DNA from 2 places in the Cronobacter dublinensis subsp. dublinensis LMG 23823 genome. Region 1 is predicted to be linked to the other one. Evidence: predicted binding sites of a transcription regulator. Region 1 holds the regulator's gene; the other holds the start of a gene.

Region 1 (13,980 bases):
CCGGGTTTTCCGGCAGCTCAATGGCGTTCAGCACCAGTTGCAGCAGGTTGCCGTAATCGCTGGTATCGCCCACCAGCACTGCGCCGAGCAGCGTTTTATTGTCTTCGCTGACGATGAGGCGTTTGTAGACTTCTTTGCTTTCGTCGAGGAACACATAGCTGCGGGATTTCGGCGTGCGGCCATGCGCGTCGCCGATGCCGCCGACATCCACGCCCAGCAGTTTCAGTTTGGCGCTGAGGTCTGCACCTTCAAAGTAGTTGCTGGCGTTGCCAAGAATATGGTCGACCGCCACCTGCGCCATTTTGTAACCCGGCGCCACGAGGCCGTAGACGCGGCTGTTCCAGCTGGCGCATTCGCCGATAGCGTAGATGTCCGGGTCGGAAGTCTGGCACCGATCGTTAATCATGATGCCACCGCGCGGGGCGATGGCCAGATCGCACTGTTTAGCCAGTTTGTCGCGCGGGCGGATGCCGGTGGAGAAGACGATAAAGTCGACTTCCAGCTCGCTGCCATCGGCAAAGCGCATAGTTTTACGGGCTTCGACGCCCTGCTGCACGATCTCCTGGGTGTTTTTGCTGGTATGCACCCTGACGCCCATGCTTTCGATTTTACGACGCAGCTGCTCGCCGCCCATCTGGTCGAGCTGTTCGGCCATGAGCATCGGCGCGAACTCAATAACGTGGGTTTCGACGCCTAAGTTTTTCAGCGCGCCCGCGGCTTCAAGCCCGAGCAGACCACCGCCCACCACTGCGCCGCGTTTGCTGCGGCGTGCGCAGGCTTCAATCGCGTTCAGATCTTCAATGGTGCGGTAGACAAAGCAGTCCTGCGTTTCGGCGCCTTTGATCGGCGGGATCCACGGGTAGGAGCCGGTCGCCATAATCAGTTTGTCGTAATAGACAGTGCGCCCGGCGCTGGAGTGGATCACTTTCTCCTGGCGGTTGATGGTGATGGCGCGCTCGCCCACCAGCACTTTCACGCCGTGCTTGTCGTAGTAGCCTTCGCGGACCAGCGACAGCTCTTCAGCGGTATGATGAGAGAAGTAGGAAGAGAGGTGCACGCGGTCATAGGCGATGCGCGGCTCCTCACAGAAGACGGTGATGTCGAACTGGCCTGGATCGGCTTTATCGAGAAGGTCTTCGATAAAGCGGTGACCAACCATGCCGTTACCGATAATAGCGAGTCTGACTTTGCTCATTTTTGCCTCGATTTCTTTTCTATTACCGCCTACCTTAACGATTCAGCCCCCCCGCTTATTGATGTAAATCAATTACACCTTTATATACCTCTTAATGGGTATATCCTTGATTTTTGTAGGTTTTTATAAGTGCTGGAATTGATTAGAGTTTCGCGAATGTTCGTTTTTTGAACCGTGGTGGAATGAATTTTCGCCAGAATGGTTTACGGCATGAATAGCGGGTGTAGCGTGAAAAAAGGCACAAACGAGGGCAGGACGAGAAGCGAAAACGGTGGGGGAAGATAAGGAAAGTTGTCCCTTCCCTGGCGGGAAGGGACAGAGGAGGCTTAGTGCGCCGCCGCGGTTTTCGCGTGCTGGCGATGGCGGGTCACAAAGCCCAGCGCAAAGCACATCACAAACACCACAGCGTAAAGACCGTTAGCGGTAAACAGCGCCGCCTGCGGACCGTGATTCGCCACAATCGGACCGGTCACGATAAAGGTCAGCATGGTGCCGACGGTGCCGCAGGTGAGGATAAAGTTAACCAGTTTCGGCGAGGAGACTTTGGTCTGCTGCGAGCCGAGCGTAATAATGGTGGTATAAATCGCGCTGGAGAAGAACCCGAGCGCCAGAATGAACCACGCCATATGTTCCGGCTTGCTGGTAATAAAGAAGTACATCAGCACGGTGGCGAGACCCGCCAGCACGGTCAGGATACGTTGCAAGTCAAAGAAGCGCAGAACGAAGCTGAAGACCCACATGCCAACCATGTAAGACATCCAGAAGTTGCTCACCAGCGTACCGGCGTCGTTCAGGTTCATGCCGAGGCCTTTGGTGGCGTACTCCGGCACCCAGCCAATAAAACCGAGCTGGCCCAGAATGTAGCAGAGCGCGGCGATGGAGAGGAACAGCACGCCCACGCCCCATTTTTCTTTGGCGACCGGCTGGTTTTCCTGCGGAGCATGTTTGCCAAGTACCGGGAAATCGCAGCCGAAGGTCAGGATGAAAATCGCCACGTAGACCAGGCCGATGCAGGCATAAACCCAGTACCATTCAATGCTGCGCGCCAGCAGGAAGGCGGCGACCATCGGGAAAATCATCCCGGCCATGCTGAAGAAGGAGTCGGTAAACAGCAGGCGGGAGCCGCGCTGGCGTCCTTCGTACATGTGCGTAATCAGGAAGGTCCCGATCGACATCGTTATCCCGCTCACCAGGCCGAGCACGAACATCGCGCCGGAGAAGAGCGTCAGGCTCTTACTGAACATCAGCGCGACGACGGCGAGCACCATCAACACAAAGCCAAAGCGCAGCTGGGTTTTCAGCGGCACGATTTCCATCAGCCAGGCGTTTAAAAAGATAGAGATCAGGATCCCGGCGTTCAGGAAGGTAAAGGTGTTACTCATGCTGGATACCGGCAGATGGAAATAGTCTGCGATATTGCCCATCACCATCCCGGTGACGATTACCAACGCGCCGGTGAGGGCGTAGGAAAAAAAGCTGATCCATGTGAGCTTAATACGGTTGCTGTTAGTCATGACTGGCCTGTGAATAGAAGTGTAAAGCGCGTTGACGGCGCCGTGAACATGGGCATTCTAGGGCGTAATGTGATCCAATAAAACAATCATTGATCACATGCTGTGTAAAACGACATTGTTTATATGATGGTCGTCACATAATTTCACACGCCTGATCCGATGAGCGCGTTTTCGCTGCGCGCTGGTACGTAAAACCAGGTAAATCTCTGGCACGTCATGCGATCGCTATTTAGAATCGACCCACTTGCTTTTTTCTGCTTCGTAAGGAATTCGTCATGCTCAAATCCACACTGGCGGCTGTTGCGGCTGTATTCGCGCTTTCTGCCCTTTCTCCTGCCGCGCTGGCGGCAAAAGGCGACCCGCACGTTCTGCTTACCACCTCTGCGGGAAATATTGAGCTGGAACTGAACAGCCAGAAAGCGCCTGCGTCGGTTAAAAACTTCGTTGATTACGTCAACAGCGGTTTTTACAACAACACCATTTTCCACCGCGTGATCCCGGGCTTTATGGTGCAGGGCGGCGGCTTCACGGCGGATATGCAGCAGAAACCGACCAATGCGCCGGTGAAAAACGAGGCGGATAACGGTCTGCCGAACACGCGCGGCACCATCGCAATGGCGCGCACTGCCGATAAAGACAGCGCCACCAGCCAGTTCTTTATTAACGTCGCCGACAACGCCTTCCTGAACCACGGCCAGCGCGACTTCGGCTACGCCGTTTTCGGTAAAGTGGTCAAAGGCATGGACGTCGCCGATAAAATCGCCCAGGTGCAGACCCACGACGTCGGCCCGTACCAGAATGTGCCGTCCAAACCGGTGGTGATCCTCTCCGCGAAAGTCCTGCCGTAACCCTCTTCCTGACGCGGGCAGGCTTGCCCGCGTCGTCTCGCTCCCGGCAAACCGGCCCATTGCTGCTTATACTTGTGGCACACGGGGTTACGTTCAGGGAGGCAAAATGGCCAGAAAACTCACCGACAGACAAAAGTCCCGGCTCTGGGACGCGCAGAAAAATCACAATTTCCAGGCCAGCAACCGGCTGGAAGGCATCGAGGTGCCTCTGGTGACCTTATCCCGCGAAGAAGCGCTGGCGCGCATTGAAGAGCTGAGGGGGCACTATGAGCGATAAATTCGGCGACGGGCGCGACCCCTATTTCTGGTCCGGTAGCGATGTGCTGCGCAACCGGCTGAACATTCATGCCGCGCAGGATCTGCAACACGCCGAGCGCGAGCTGACCTCGCTGCGCGCGGCGACGCTTGAACTCGGCCCCGTCCAGCGCGGGCTGCCGCACCTGTGTGCTATCCACCGCCAGCTGTTTCAGGATCTCTACGAGTGGGCGGGCGAGCTGCGAGAAGTGGATATCTACCAGGGCGAGACCCGCTTTGCGCATTTCGAATATCTCGAAAAAGAGGGCAACGCGCTGATGCAGGCGCTGGAAGATGAGGATTATCTCGTCGGGCTGGAGCCGGACGCGTTTGTCGCGCGTCTTGCGCACTATTACTGTGAAATCAACGTACTGCATCCATTTCGTACCGGCACCGGGCGCGCCCAGCGCGTGTTCTTTGAACAGTTGGCGCTGCACGCGGGCTACAGCCTCGACTGGCGGGATGTCGATGTCAACGACTGGCGCGCCGCGAATCAGGCGGGTGCGATGGGCGACCTGGCGCCGCTTGAGAAAATCTTCGCGCGCGTAGTGAGCGAGGCACGGGAAAGCGAGTAAACTGGCGCGGTTCTTTTTTTCGGAGCCGCCATGTTACTGCTTATCGACAACTACGATTCTTTCACCTGGAACCTGTTTCAGTATTTCAGCGAGCTGGGCGCAGAGGTGGTCGTCAGGCGCAATGACGAGCTGACGCCTGACGATATCGACGCGCTGGCCCCTGCGCATATCGTTATCTCTCCCGGCCCCTGCACGCCCAATGAAGCCGGTATCTCGCTGGAAGTCATCCGCCGCTACGCCGGGCGTCTGCCCCTTCTCGGCGTCTGTCTCGGCCATCAGGCTATCGGCCAGGCATTTGGCGCGGCGGTCGTGCGCGCGCAGAACGTCATGCACGGCAAAACCTCGGCTATCCGGCACAACAACACGGGCGTGTTCGCCGGGCTCAATAACCCGCTAACCGTGACCCGCTACCACTCTCTGATTATCGACCGCGCCACGCTGCCCGCCGAGTTTGAGATAACGGCCTGGACAGACGAGGGCGAAATCATGGGCATCCGGCATCGCCATCTGGCGCTGGAAGGCGTGCAGTTCCACCCGGAAAGCATTCTGAGCGAACAGGGCCATCAGCTCCTGGCGAACTTTCTGACGCGCTGAATTTTTATTGCCTTTTAGTGATTTTTTATTCATATTTTGTGCTTATCTTTTCATGTGCGATGGCACATTTACTGGATGGGCATGAAATGGCAACTGAAAAAACAGCAATTACGCGCGCCACCTTCGATGAAGTGATCCTGCCAATTTATGCACCGGCTGAATTTATTCCGGTGAAAGGCAAGGGCAGCCGCGTCTGGGATCAGCAGGGCAACGAGTATGTCGACTTCGCCGGCGGCATCGCGGTGACGGCGCTCGGCCACTGCCACCCGCGGCTGGTGGCGGCGCTGAAAGCGCAGGGCGAAACGCTCTGGCACACCAGTAACGTTTTCACCAACGAACCCGCGCTGCGCCTGGGGCAAAAGCTGGTGGACGCCACGTTCGCCGAGCGCGTTGTGTTTATGAACTCCGGCACCGAAGCCAACGAAACCGCGTTCAAGCTGGCCCGTCATTACGCCATCACGCGTCACAGCCCATACAAAACCAAAATCATCGCGTTTTATAACGCCTTTCACGGACGTTCGCTGTTTACCGTCTCCGTGGGTGGCCAGGCGAAATACTCCGACGGCTTCGGCCCGAAACCGGCAGATATCATCCATGTGCCCTTTAACGATCTCGACGCGGTTAAAGCGGTGATGGACGACCACACCTGCGCGGTCGTGGTGGAGCCGGTACAGGGCGAGGGCGGTGTGACCGCCGCGACGCCGGAATTTCTGCGCGGCCTGCGCGAACTGTGCGACGCCCATCAGGCGCTGCTGGTATTCGATGAAGTGCAGTGCGGCATGGGCCGCAGCGGTAAGCTCTTTGCCTATATGCACTACGGCGTGACGCCGGACATCCTCACCAGCGCCAAAGCGCTGGGCGGCGGCTTCCCGGTGAGCGCGATGCTGACGACGCATGAGGTGGCCTCGGCGTTTCACGTCGGCTCCCACGGCTCCACGTATGGCGGCAACCCGCTGGCCTGCGCGGTGGCGGGCGAGGCGTTCGATATTATCAATACCCCGGACGTGCTGAACGGTGTGGCGCACAAGCGCGAACAGTTCGTGCAGCATCTGAAGAAAACCGGCGAGCAGTACGGCCTGTTCAGCGATATCCGTGGTCTGGGCCTGCTGATTGGCGCCGAGCTGGCACCCGCTTTCCACGGACGAGCGCGCGATCTGCTCTACGCGGCAGCAGCCGAGGGGGTAATGGTGCTTAACGCCGGGCCGGACGTGATGCGTTTCGCGCCGTCGCTGCTGGTGGAGAGCACCGACATTGACGAAGGCATGGCCCGTTTTGCCCGCGCGGCGGCGCGCGTGGTGAACGGCTAATCAGCGTGACTGGCTCAGGCGCCGCCTGAGCCAGATGCCGTGGTGGGGCCGCTGGCGCCACGCCACGGAAGAGATCGTGTGCATGGTGCGCAGATGATCGAGAATACGCAGCAGGTGATGCTCCATCACGCTGAGCGGCCCTTCCGGCAATACCTCTTCGCCCTCCAGCACCGCCTCGTTTTGCGTCTCGCCCGGCGCGTCATATTCCAGCCGCTGCTGACAGCGTTGCAGCGCGATTTCACAGGCCTGTAAGTAGCGCGCCGCCGTTTCCTGCGTCAGCGAGGACTGCTCGCGCGCCAGCGTCGTTATCGCGTTGATGTGCTCGACGATAAACTGGCTGTGTGTCACCCACAGGCGCATATCCTCCAGATACTGGCTGTTAAAGCCCGGCTCCTGCATCGCCTGATTAAGCGAGTTATAGAGCGCGTTATGCGCCTGGTTGACGCGCATTCGCTGCCAGGCGAGCGGCGCGGGCTGCGGATCGTCGCTCAGGATCAGGCGCAGCGCCTCCTGGTCGGCTTCCAGCGCGTCGTGCGCATTCTGGCGCAACAGGCCGCTTTGCCACTGCGGCCAGAGCCAGACCATGCCCGCGAAGGCGATAAGACAGCCTGTCAGCGTGTCTATCAGGCGCGCCACGATGTACTGCTCGCCGTTGAGCGTCAGCAGTTGCAGCGAATAGACTGCCGTCACGGTGAAGCCAATCATCGCCCAGCCGTAATTACGCCGGATAATGAGATAGCTGATTAACGTCACCAGCAGCATGCCGAGCAGCGTATAGCCCTGCGGCACGTTCAGATGCAGCGTGATGCCCGCAATGATAAGCCCGGCGAGCGTGCCGCCCGCCCGGTGCAGAATGCGCACCCGCGTCGCGCCGTAGCCGTTTTGCGTAACAAAGAGCACCGTCATCAGGATCCAGTACGGCTTCGGCAGCTGAAACACGCTCGCCAGCAGGCCCGCCGCCGCGAGCATCACGCCAAGCCGCGCCGCCGTGCGCAGCGCCGCCGATTTGAACGACAGATAGCTTTTCAGCGCGGGCAGGAGCGGCAGGCGGCGCTGACCGTTGTCCATTAAATCGCGGGCATAAAGCGGGCGCTGGGTACGCAGCACACGGGCGATGCGGCTGAAATGGTATTCGCAAAACTGCCCGACCGGGTTGTCAGGGTGCTGGCGGGCGATTTTTGCGAGCGCCTCGATCTGCTTGTCCATCGTGAAGCGGCGCGAATAGCGGTGATAGAGGATATCGTCGGAGAGCGTGCGCAGGCGCGTCGCCACGGTTTGCGCCGTCCAGCGCAGCACCTCTTCAGCGTGGCTGCGCTCCACCAGCTTTTGCACTTCACCGGGTTGATGCAGCGAGACCGAGATATGCTCCTGGAGATCGAGCGCCACCTGAAAGGCGCGCAGCAGGCGCTTGTAGCCGTTCTGTCGGGTCGCGGCCAGCATCTGCAACTGCTGATAGCATTGGCTTATCTGATCCACCACTTTTTGCTGATGCACCAGCAGGGGCGGCAAGGCCTGCTCCGGGTCGGTATGGCGCGTCAGCAGGCTGTATTTAGCCTCGCAGTAGTCGGCGAGGCTTTGATAAATCAGGCTTAACGACTCGCGCAGTGGCTGTTCGCGCCATAGCCAGAACCAGAAGCCGTTAAACGCGCCATACCAGAGCGTGCCGAGAACATAGAGCAGCATCGGCTGCCAGACGGGCATATTCCCGGCGAGGCTTAACGTGAAAATCGCCGCGATAAGCGATGCGGGCAACAGGCGTGCATGCAGCGGGCTGATTTCCGCTGTCACGCCGAGCAGCAGCGCCAGCATCAGCAGAATGAGCGGCAGCGGCACCGCCTGCAACAGCAGAAACTGCACGGCGAGGCTGCTTAACGCAAACAGCGACGCGCCGATGATGAGCCGTTTGAAGAAGCGTTTATGCGGGGTATCGAGACCGGCAATGTTGCAGCACGCGGGCACCAGCGAGAACAACAGCCCCTGTTGTAAGTGACCCAGCAGCAATCCCACTGCGACCGGCAGGCTTAAGATCAGCGTTTGCCGCAAAGCGTAATTGATTTCAGGGTGATAGATAAGACGACGCCACATAGGGGAGAAGTATAGAAACAAAAACGGCGTGTTACCGAAGCGACACGCCGTTTTTTTCAGGAACCTTAGCGGGTTCCGTAAACCACGATGGTTTTTCCGTGCGCGGAGATCAGGTTCTGATCTTCAAGCATCTTCAGGATACGGCCCACGGTTTCGCGGGAGCAGCCCACGATCTGGCCGATTTCCTGACGGGTGATTTTGATCTGCATGCCGTCCGGGTGAGTCATGGCGTCCGGCTGTTTGGCGAGATTCAGCAGCGTCTGCGCGATGCGGCCCGTCACGTCGAGGAACGCCAGGTTACCGACTTTTTCAGAGGTGACCTGCAGGCGACGCGCCATCTGCGAAGAGAGACGCATCAGAATATCCGGGTTTACCTGAATCAGCTGACGGAATTTTTTGTAAGAGATCTCAGCCACTTCACAGGCAGTTTTAGCGCGAACCCAGGCGCTGCGCTCCTGACCTTCCTCGAACAAACCCAGTTCGCCGATGAAGTCTCCCTGGTTCAGGTACGAGAGGATCATCTCCTTGCCCTCTTCATCTTTGATCAGCACTGCCACTGAGCCTTTGACGATGTAGTACAGCGTCTCCGCTTTTTCACCCTGGTGAATCAGCGTGCTCTTAGATGGATACTTATGAATGTGGCAATGAGACAAGAACCATTCAAGAGTCGGGTCTGTTTGCGGTTTGCCAAGCACCATGCGCGGTTATCCTCTGTTTTAAACTGGCTCCAAAGACAGGGCGCGTAACCCCTGTCTGGCTTTGCAATCATCATCTTCCCGCATCCAGGGAAGTTGGCTGTCCGTGGACGTCGCAGCCGATAAATTGTCTCTCCTCTGCATACATGCGTAACATCAATGTATCGCCGCTGCATCCAGACTGTTTTAGCATAGCTTTTCACAGGTGTCTCCTGTTGTCTCGTTTCAGCTTGACGCAGGTCGCCTTCCGTTGCCTCTTATGACGGGGCCGAGTAATCTGTCAGTAAAATGAATAGCCTGGAGCGATTATCATGCACGCACGAGTGAAATGGGTGGAAGGCTTAACCTTCCTGGGCGAGTCGGCGTCAGGGCACCAGATCCTGATGGATGGCAACTCCGGCGACAAAGCGCCGAGCCCGATGGAAATGGTGCTGATGGCCGCCGGCGGCTGCAGCGCGATCGACGTGGTCTCTATTCTGCAAAAAGGCCGTCACGACGTGACCGACTGCGAAGTGAAGCTCACCTCCGAGCGTCGCGAAGAGGCGCCGCGCCTGTTTACGCATATCAACCTGCATTTCGTTGTGACGGGTAAAGAGTTGAAAGATGCGGCGGTTGCGCGTGCGGTAGACCTGTCGGCGGAGAAGTATTGTTCGGTCGCCTTGATGCTTGGCAAGGGCGTGAATATTACCCATTCGTACGAAGTGACAGAAGGGTAAGCGTGTGACGGCGGGCGGCGCTGCGCTGACCCGCCCAACGGCTTATCGATACGGCGTTACTGTATCTCCTTGCCTTCCATCAGTCGCTGCACCAGCGGCAGCATGATGAGTTCCATCGCCAGCCCCATTTTGCCGCCCGGCACCACCAGCGTATTGATGTGCGAAATAAACGAGCCCTGCAACATCGCGAGCAGCCAGGGGTAATCGATATTGTCCAGGTTGCGGAAATGGATAACCACGAAGCTTTCGTCGAGCGACGGAATGCTTTTGGCGGCGAACGGGTTAGAGGTGTCCACCGTTGGCACGCGCTGGAAGTTGATATGCGTGCGCGAGAACTGCGGCGTGATGTAGTTGATGTAATCCTCCATCGAACGCACCACGGAGTCCATCACCGCCTCGCGGGAATGCCCGCGCTCGCTGGTATCGCGGATCATTTTCTGGATCCACTCCAGGTTGACGATAGGCACCACGCCCACCAGTAAATCGACATGCTTCGCCACGTCGTTCTGCGGCGTCACCACGCCGCCGTGCAGGCCTTCATAAAACAGCACGTCGGTCGGTTCCGGCAGCGGCTGCCAGGGCGTAAAGGTGCCCGGCACCTGGTTCCAGGGCACGGCTTCATCGTAGGTGTGCAGATATTTGCGCGACTGCCCTTTGCCGGTCAGGCCGTATTCCACAAAGGTTTGCTCCAGCAGGCCGAAATCATTCGCCTCCGGGCCGAAATAGCTGATATGGCGGCCCAGATCGCGCGCCTTGCGAATTGCCATGTCCATTTCCGGGCGCGTATAACGGTGAAAGCTGTCGCCTTCCACTTCGGCGGCGTGAAGATTCAGCTGGGCGAAGATTTTACGAAACGCGAGGCTGGTGGTCGTGGTGCCCGCGCCGCTGGAGCCCGTGACGGCGATAACCGGATGTTTGGCAGACATAGCGAGACAACTCCCTGAAGCGGCGGGGCAAGGCTCCGCCTGGCAACGTTAACCGCGAAACTGCGAGCGCGGCATGATATTGACCGTTTCGTGCAGTTCAGACCACACCAGAACGGCTTCGCCGCTTTGCAACTGACGCCGTACATCGGCGACCTTTTGCTCAAGCGAGCGTTCATGTTCACCATAATCGGTGCCTTCGCGCAAGACGAAGGCTTCAATCAGGCGCTCCAGCGTGTCGGGCGCGATGTCTTGCCAGGGAATGATCATTTATCGGTCCAGATAAGGGGTTAACCAGTCAGGAATGCGCTGCTCAAGCCACATTTTCGGCTGACGCAGCGTGCCGCCGACGAAGCCCACGTGACCGCCGTGCTCCGTCAGCTGATACTCAATATTAGCAGGCAGCGTGGTCGTGTCGGGGATCACATGATGATCCATAAACGGGTCATCTTTGGCGTGGATAATCAGCGTCGGACGAGTAATCGCCGCGAGCCGCGGCAGGGCGCTGCACTGCTGGTAATAATCGACGGCATCGCGGTAGCCGTGGATCTTCGAGGTGATGAGATCGTCGAAATCGCGAATGCGGCGCAGGCGTTTAAGCTGGGCGAGGTCGACGGGCAGCGTGCCAGGCCAGGCCTTCAGCTTGCGGGTCGCGTTGGCTTTCAGCAGGTTCAGCAGATAGAACTGATAAAAGCGCGAAAACCCTTTTTCCATATGATTGCAGCAGTGCTCCAGCATAAACGGCGCGGAAACAATGACCCCGGCGGTAAGCGGGAAGGCGGCGTCAATCTCCGCCATCAGGCAGCCGAGCATATTGCCGCCGAGCGAGTACCCGACCGCCGCTGTCGGCACCGTGCCGAAGCGTTCATCGAGCCAGCGCAGGAAAAAGGTGCCGTCTTCGGTTTCGCCTGAATGATAGATACGTCCCAATTTGTTCGGCACGCCGCTGCAACCGCGAAAATGCATCACCACGCCGAGCCATCCGCGCTGTTTCGCTGCGTGGATAAGCCCGTGTGCATAGGGGCTGTGCAGGCTGCCTTCCAGTCCGTGGAACACCACCAGTCGCGGCTTATGGCGCGCCTGTTCCGGGTTTTCGCTAAACGCGAGGTCGACGAAATCGCCGTCCGGCAAATCGAGCCGCTGCCAGTGCGGCTCAAACTGCAACCGGCGGCGCAGAACGCGCGGCAGCATGGTTTGCAGATGCGGATTGCTGACTCCCGGCATTGGCTGAAAGTGTGAAGAATCGGTGTTCAGTGCAGGGAGTTCTGCGGGGGTAATGTCGGCCATGGCACGCTGTCTGTTGGTTAGTTCGCTAACTACTATAACGATTGTTATTCATTTTGTTGATGGTTTGATGCGGATCACTCAGCCAGCAAATTGCGCGAGAAAAGATGAATATCCGCATCCGGCTTGCGCCGCCAGAGCCGGGCTTTACGCGCGCCGGTGGCGACGCTCTCGCCGGTCTCTTCAAACATGCCCGAGGCCTCAAAGCGGCGGATCAGGCTTTTGCGCTGGATAGGCTGGCCGAGAATAATCTCCGTCGCCTCCTGCAGCTGGCTCAGGGTAAAGCATTCCGGCAGGCAGTATACCGGCAGAAGCGAGTACATCGTCTTCTGGCGTAAGCGGCGCAGCGCCGCCTCGATAATCGCGCGGTGATCGAACGCCAGCGCGAGGGTATCCAGCGCCGTCACCGGCACCCACTGCGCATCGCTGACCGACGCGATATGCGGCTGGCAGTCGACCCAGGCGATAAGCGCAAACCACGCGGTCGTCAGGCTCCAGCCGCGCGGGTCGCGATCCGGGCCGGAAAAGGTCTCCAGCTGCTCCAGCCATGACGGGCGCACGCCGGTTTTTTCGGTCAGCTTGCGTAGCGCCGTGGCGTGCGTTGAGGCGTCTTTTTGCATATCGATAAAGCCGCCCGGCAACGCCCAGCGCCCCTGCTGCGGCTGACGCGCGCGCTGCACCAGCAGGACACAGAGCGCCTGGTCATGCAGGGTGAACAGCACGCTGTCCACGGTTACCAGTGGCGAAGGGAACCGCGCAGGATCGTAGTTTTCCAGATATTCTGCTTCAGTGGTCATGCGCCGCTCCGTTTAATTGTCTCAGAGACAAGTTTACCAGCCCGACAGAGCGGGGCAAAGCAAACCTTTATTGCTTTATTTTTCAGCAACATGCTATTTTTTAACCACGCCGGCGAATTTTTCGCTTGCTTATTAGTGTCTCTTGGACAATATTAAATGTGTCGCAAGGACATTAACTCATTAACCGGGGCGAACATGATGCAGACGCAACTGATGGTAGACGGACAAGAGATAGCAACACAGACCGGGCGTTTTCCTGACGGCGCCGTATGGGCGAAAGTGACCGGCGAGCTGCCTCGCGTCGCCTCGCTGATGCGTATTCGCGCCGCCGCCATGAAAACGATGGACGACTTTATGCTGCTGGCGCAGTTGACCGACGCAGTACGTCAGCATTGCGATGTCCGCTTCAGCCATCTGGAACTGCCGTGGCTGCCGTATGCCCGCCAGGACAGACATATGCAGCCGGGCGACAGCTTTGCGCTGAAAGTGTTTGCCCGCCAGCTAAACACGCTCGGTTTCGACAAAGTGCTGGTGCTGGATCCACACAGTGAAGCCGCCGCGGCCGCCATCGATAATCTCGTGGCCATCCCGCAGGAGCGCTGCCTGATGCAAAGCCCGACGCTCGTCAGTGCCCTGAAGGCCGGTGAGCTGATGCTGGTCGCGCCGGACGCCGGCGCGCTGAAAAAAATCCACGCGGTAGCGCAGGCGGTCGGGGCTGAAGGCTTCGCCACGCTGACCAAACAGCGCAATGTCGCCACCGGCGCGCTGACTGGCTTTCGTCTGGTAGATGGCGATGTGCAGGGCAAGGCGGTGCTGATTGTCGATGACCTGTGCGACGCGGGCGGCACGTTTATCGGCTCCGCCCAGGTGCTGCGCGACGCGGGCGCCCGCAGCGTCAGCCTGTACGTTACCCACGGCGTATTTTCCAAAGGCGTCGAGAACCTGCTGAATAACGGCATTGACCAGCTGTATACGACCACCTCTTTCGCGCCTGCGACACTGGCGCAGGATCGGGTAGAAATGATTGATATCAATACTATTTATAACGCGTAAGGAGAAGGGAGATGAAGATGAATCCGATTCTGGCTATTGATGGCTACAAAGTGTCGCATCGCGAACAGTATCCGGCTGGCACCACCAAAGTGTATTCCAA
Region 2 (5,067 bases), 1.1 Mb from region 1:
CGATACCCGTCTCCCTGCGCTTTTATCTTACCGATCCCCGGAAACGCGATATGCGCAGCCCCCACCCAGGCGTTGCTCTGCGCCGCCATTTTCAGGGTTTTCTCTCTCATTGCCACCGCGCCATCCTGGTTGACGTCGAAATGTATCGCCACCTGCGGTTGCGGCATCTGCACCGCTTTCACATGGATAATATCGCCCCACAGCAGCAGCGTTTCGCCACCGCGGCTCACTTTGTAGATGACGCTGCCAGGCGTGTGACCGGGCGCGGGCAGCGCCTCGATGCCAGGCATAATCTGCACCGGCGCGCGGAACGTGCTGAGTTTGCCCGCCGCAATGACCGGGCGCAGCGAGCGCTCGGATTCCGCAAAGGTGTGCCGCTGGCTCTCTTCCACCTCGTTTTTTCGGGCGGGATTGAGCCATAAATCGACATCGCGCTGATCCACCCGCACGGTGGCGTTCGGGAAAACGGGTTTGCCGTCGCGCTGCACGCCGCCGGAGTGGTCGCCGTGGATGTGCGTTAATAAGACCGTGTTAATGTTCGCAGGATCGATACCCGCGGCGCGCAGGTTTTCCGGCAGATGACCGCCCGCATCGCCCATCAGCGGGCCTGCGCCGGTATCCACGAGGATCAGCCTGTCGCCGGTGTTGATGACATAGGTGTTAATTGAGGTTTCGACCTGCGGGGTCAGCGCGTCGTCGGCCAGTCGCGCGTTAAGCGCGTCAGGCGCGATGCGGGTCAAGAGCTTATCTGCCGGGATAGTCACGGTGCCGTCAGAGATCGCCGTTATCTGCCAGTCGCCAAGCATCATGCGGTAATAGCCCGGCGCCTGGGCGGGGGTAATCGGCGCAGCGCCAACGTGCGCCGTGAAGGTGAGCGTAAAGAGCGCCAGCAGCGCAGCCGTCGTTTTCATGGTGTGTCTCCCAGTGATTGGTCTTGCTGAAGTATCGGCGAGGCACTACTATCACTCCAATTGATTGGAGCCATGATGACTATCAAAGAAAACGATTTCCGCAAAATCGACCTTAACCTGCTCATCGCCTTCGCCGTGCTGTTTCGCGAGCAGAGCGTGTCGATGGCGGCCGATAAACTGCACCTCGGGCAGCCCGCCGTGAGCGGCGCGCTCTCGCGCCTGCGCGATATGTTCGACGACCCGCTGTTTATCCGCAGCGGCCACCGGATGCAGCCGACGGCGCGCGCGGTCGCCCTGCATGCCGAGCTGATGCCGCTGCTGGAGCAGCTGCAGTCGGCGCTGTTCCAGCAGGCCGATTTTCATCCGCAGCAGGCCAGCGCCACCATTACGCTTGGCATGACCGACTGGGTGGAGATGTGGCTGATGCCGCAGCTGATCCCGGCACTGCGCGATGCCGCGCCGGGGCTGCGTCTGAGCGTGGTGGCGAGTTCGCCTTTCAGCGACGCGCGGCGTCTGGAGGAGGGCGAGCTGGATATGGCGATAAGCGTGGCGCCGGCCGGGCCGCGCTGGCTGGAGCGCGACGTACTGGTCAGCATGCCTTTCGTCACGCTCTGGCACCCGTCGCAGCTTACGCTTAACACGCCGCTGACGCTTGCCGATTACGTGCGTGAACCGCATCTGATGGTGACATACCGGGAAGCGACCAGCAGTCTTATCGACACCCTGCTGGCACGTCAGGGCGAGCGGCGCAACGTCTGTTACACCACGCCGCACTTTGCGGGCCTGCCGGGGCTTTTGCTGCAAATGCCCGCGCTTGCTACCGTGCCCGCGGGCCTGTGCGACCCGTGGCAGACGGCGTGGGGGCTTGCCGCGAGCCCGGTGCCGCTGGACGTGCCGCCGTTCGAGGTGGCGCTGCACTGGCATCAGCGCCATAACAGCGATCCGGCGCTGATGTGGCTGCGCGGGTTTATCCGCTCGCTGCTTGCGGGCGGCGAGACAATCAGTGGCGGTTGATAGCCTGCGCGATAGCTGCTGAGGTGGTCAGCGCGCGGATCTCGCTAAAGAGTTCCGTCGCCTCGACGTACTCTTTACGCAGATAGCCGAGCCACTGCTTGATGCGCGCCACGTGATACATGCCCGTGTCGCCCTGCTTCTCCAGCTGCGTATATTTTTGCAGCAGCTTAACGACGTCGGGCCACGGCATACGCGGCTCGTTATATTTGATGACCCGGCTTAAATTCGGCACGTTGAGCGCGCCGCGGCCAATCATGATCGATTCGCAGCCCGTCGCCGCCAGGCAGGCCTGCGCGCTCGCGTAATCCCAAATTTCACCGTTGGCGATAACCGGAATCGACAGCCGCTCGCGGATCTCGCCGATGGCCTGCCAGTTGATACGCTCCGCTTTATAACCATCCTCTTTGGTGCGCCCATGCACCACCAGCTCCGTCGCGCCCGCCTGCTGTACGGCGTCGGCAATTTCAAAGCGCCGCGCGCCGCTGTCCCAGCCGAGGCGAATTTTTACCGTCACCGGCAGATGCGCGGGCACCGCCTCGCGCATCGCCTTCGCGCCGCGATAGATAAGATCCGGGTCTTTTAACAGCGTGGCGCCGCCGCCGCTGCCGTTGACCAGCTTCGACGGGCAGCCGCAGTTCAGATCGACGCCCCACGAGCCGAGCGCCACCGCGCGGGCGGCGTTCTCCGCGAGCCACTGCGGATGCTGGCCGAGCAGCTGCACCCGCACCCGCGTACCGGACGGCGTGCGGCTCTCGTGATAAAGCTCCGGGCAGAGTTTATAAAACGACTTCACCGGCAGCAGGCTGTCCACCACGCGCAGAAACTCGGTGATGCAGAGATCGTAATCATTCACTCCGGTGAGCAGTTCACGCACCAGAGAATCAAGCACGCCTTCCATCGGCGCCAGTAACACACGCATAACGCTACCCGCTAAAAAATGAGGCGCTATGGTAGCGCCTCGCCACCGCGAAGGGAATGCGCCGCACGGGCGTCCGCGTGTAAAAGAGCGCCCGCCGGAAAGATTAGGTATGCTGAGGAAGCATCTGTGATCGGTAGCACAGTTCCAGATTTAATTGTATGATGAATGCGTTCGGTTAAAGGTTACTTCTTATGAGCACAATGCTGACTTCTCTCTGGCAACTGGTTCGCGCTTTTATTTTGATTTACACCTGCCTTTATGCAGGTATCGCGCTCGCCGCGCTGCTGCCGATTACCATTCCCGGCAGCATCATCGGCATGCTGATTCTTTTTCTGCTGCTCGCGTTTCAGATCCTCCCCGCGAAATGGGTGCAGCCCGCCTGTCATCTGCTGATCCGCTATATGGCGCTGCTGTTCGTGCCGGTGGGTATCGGTGTGATGCAATATTTCGACGTGCTGCAGGCGCAGTTCGGGCCGGTAGTGGTCTCCTGTTTTATCAGTACGCTGGTGGTGTTTATGGTGGTGAGCTGGAGCTCGCATCTGGCGCACGGCGAGCGCAAAGTCATTGGCCAGAAAGGGAGCCGTGAAAAATGATCCAGAATATCTGGTGGTCGCTGCCGTTAACGCTGCTGGTGTTTTTCGCCGCCCGCAGGCTGGCCGCGCGTCTCAAAAGCCCGCTGCTAAACCCGCTGCTGGTCTGCATGGTGGTGCTGATCCCTTTTCTGATGCTGACCGGCATCCCGTATGAGCGCTATTTTCAGGGCAGCCGCGTGTTAAATGATCTACTGCAACCCGCCGTCGTGGCGCTGGCGTTCCCGCTGTATGAACAGCTGCACCAGATCCGCGCGCGCTGGAAATCCATCATTACTATCTGCTTTGCGGGCAGCGTGGTGGCGATGGTGACCGGCACCTCGATTGCACTGTTGATGGGCGCGAGCCCGGAGATAGCGGCCTCGGTATTGCCGAAATCGGTGACCACGCCGATTGCGATGGCGGTCGGCGGCAGCCTCGGCGGCATTCCGGCCATCAGCGCGGTCTGCGTGATTTTCGTCGGCATACTGGGTGCGGTGTTCGGCCACGCGTTGCTGAACGTGATGCGTATTAAAACCAAATCCGCGCGCGGGCTGGCAATGGGCACCGCCTCGCACGCCCTCGGCACGGCGCGCTGCGCCGAGATGGACTACCAGGAAGGCGCGTTCAGTTCGCTGGCGCTGGTGATTTGCGGGATTATTACGTCGCTGCTGGCGCCGTTCCTGTTCCCGCTGATCATGGCGTTATGGCGCTAAAACTTGCGATACGTCGCGCATTTTGATTCTAAATTTCATTTGTTGCATAGCCAGTGAGAGTTAAATCACATATAAAGCCTCAGGAGCGCCGTAAACTACGGTTCCGGTTACTTATTTGAGGCTTTGCCATGCACCCACGTTTTGAAACTGCCTTCGCACAGCTGCCGGCTGCGCTGCAAGCCGCTCTGGCTCCGCTGCTTGCCGACCCCCATTTTCCGGCGATGTTAAACAACGAACAGGTCGCAGACATTCGCCGCCAGAGCGGCCTTGATGACGACGCGCTGGCTTTTGCTCTCCTGCCGCTGGCCGCCGCCTGCGCGCAGACCGATATTTCCCATTTTAACGTCGGTGCCGTGGCCCGCGGCCTGAGCGGCACGCTCTATTTCGGGGCTAATATGGAATTTCGCGGCGCCGCGATGCAGCAGACCATTCACGCCGAACAGAGCGCTATCACCCACGCGTGGATGCGCGGCGAAACCGGCCTTGCGGCCATTACCGTTAATTACACGCCGTGCGGCCACTGCCGTCAGTTTATGAATGAGCTCAACAGCGGGCTTACGCTGCGCATTAATCTGCCGGGTCGCGCACCGTCAAAACTGGGCGATTACCTGCCGGACGCGTTCGGCCCGCGCGATCTGGATATCAAGACGCTGATTTTCGATACCGAAAACCACGGCTATGCGCTGCACGGCGACGCGCTGACCCAGGCGGCTATCGCCGCGGCGAACCGCAGCCACGCGCCTTACAGCCAGTCGCCTTCCGGGCTCGCCATTGAAACCCGGGACGGCGCGGTGTTTACCGGCAGCTACGCGGAAAACGCCGCATTTAACCCGTCCCTGCCGCCGTTGCAGGCCGCGCTGAACCTGCTGTGCCTGAACGGCTACGCCTGGCGCGACATTCAGCGCGCGGTGCTCGCCGAGCGGAGCGACGCCGCTATC

What was found. The regulator CRP, encoded in region 1, controls carbon source genes, mostly activating them, when cyclic AMP is high. The targets are predictions, from matches to a motif close to ATGTGANNNNNNTCACAT.
Region 2: a site for CRP is predicted at 4,183-4,200, ahead of cdd (cytidine deaminase). Genes of this name have one in related genera too.

What each region holds. Positions count from the first base shown of each region.
Region 1 covers NZ_CP012266.1:4,075,117-4,089,096, reverse strand. The annotation lists gene nirB (nitrite reductase large subunit NirB) at 1-1,195, opposite strand, end outside; gene tsgA (MFS transporter TsgA) at 1,522-2,709, opposite strand; gene ppiA (peptidylprolyl isomerase A) at 2,985-3,557, shown strand; gene AFK67_RS22320 (FicA/YhfG family antitoxin) at 3,664-3,834, shown strand; gene AFK67_RS18985 (putative adenosine monophosphate-protein transferase Fic) at 3,824-4,426, shown strand; gene pabA (aminodeoxychorismate synthase component 2) at 4,457-5,020, shown strand; gene argD (bifunctional acetylornithine/succinyldiaminopimelate transaminase) at 5,107-6,327, shown strand; gene AFK67_RS18970 (YccS/YhfK family putative transporter) at 6,328-8,412, opposite strand; gene crp (cAMP-activated global transcriptional regulator CRP) at 8,478-9,110, opposite strand; gene AFK67_RS18960 (OsmC family protein) at 9,419-9,823, shown strand; gene AFK67_RS18955 (phosphoribulokinase) at 9,880-10,749, opposite strand; gene AFK67_RS18950 (YheU family protein) at 10,798-11,016, opposite strand; gene AFK67_RS18945 (hydrolase) at 11,017-12,033, opposite strand; gene AFK67_RS18940 (NUDIX hydrolase) at 12,108-12,827, opposite strand; gene prs (ribose-phosphate diphosphokinase) at 13,023-13,880, shown strand; gene AFK67_RS18930 (nicotinate phosphoribosyltransferase) at 13,892-13,980, shown strand, end outside.
Region 2 covers NZ_CP012266.1:2,947,821-2,952,887, forward strand. The annotation lists gene AFK67_RS13490 (MBL fold metallo-hydrolase) at 1-911, opposite strand, end outside; gene AFK67_RS13495 (LysR family transcriptional regulator) at 987-1,925, shown strand; gene dusC (tRNA dihydrouridine(16) synthase DusC) at 1,912-2,844, opposite strand; gene AFK67_RS13505 (CidA/LrgA family protein) at 3,036-3,437, shown strand; gene AFK67_RS13510 (CidB/LrgB family autolysis modulator) at 3,434-4,129, shown strand; gene cdd (cytidine deaminase) at 4,258-5,067, shown strand, end outside.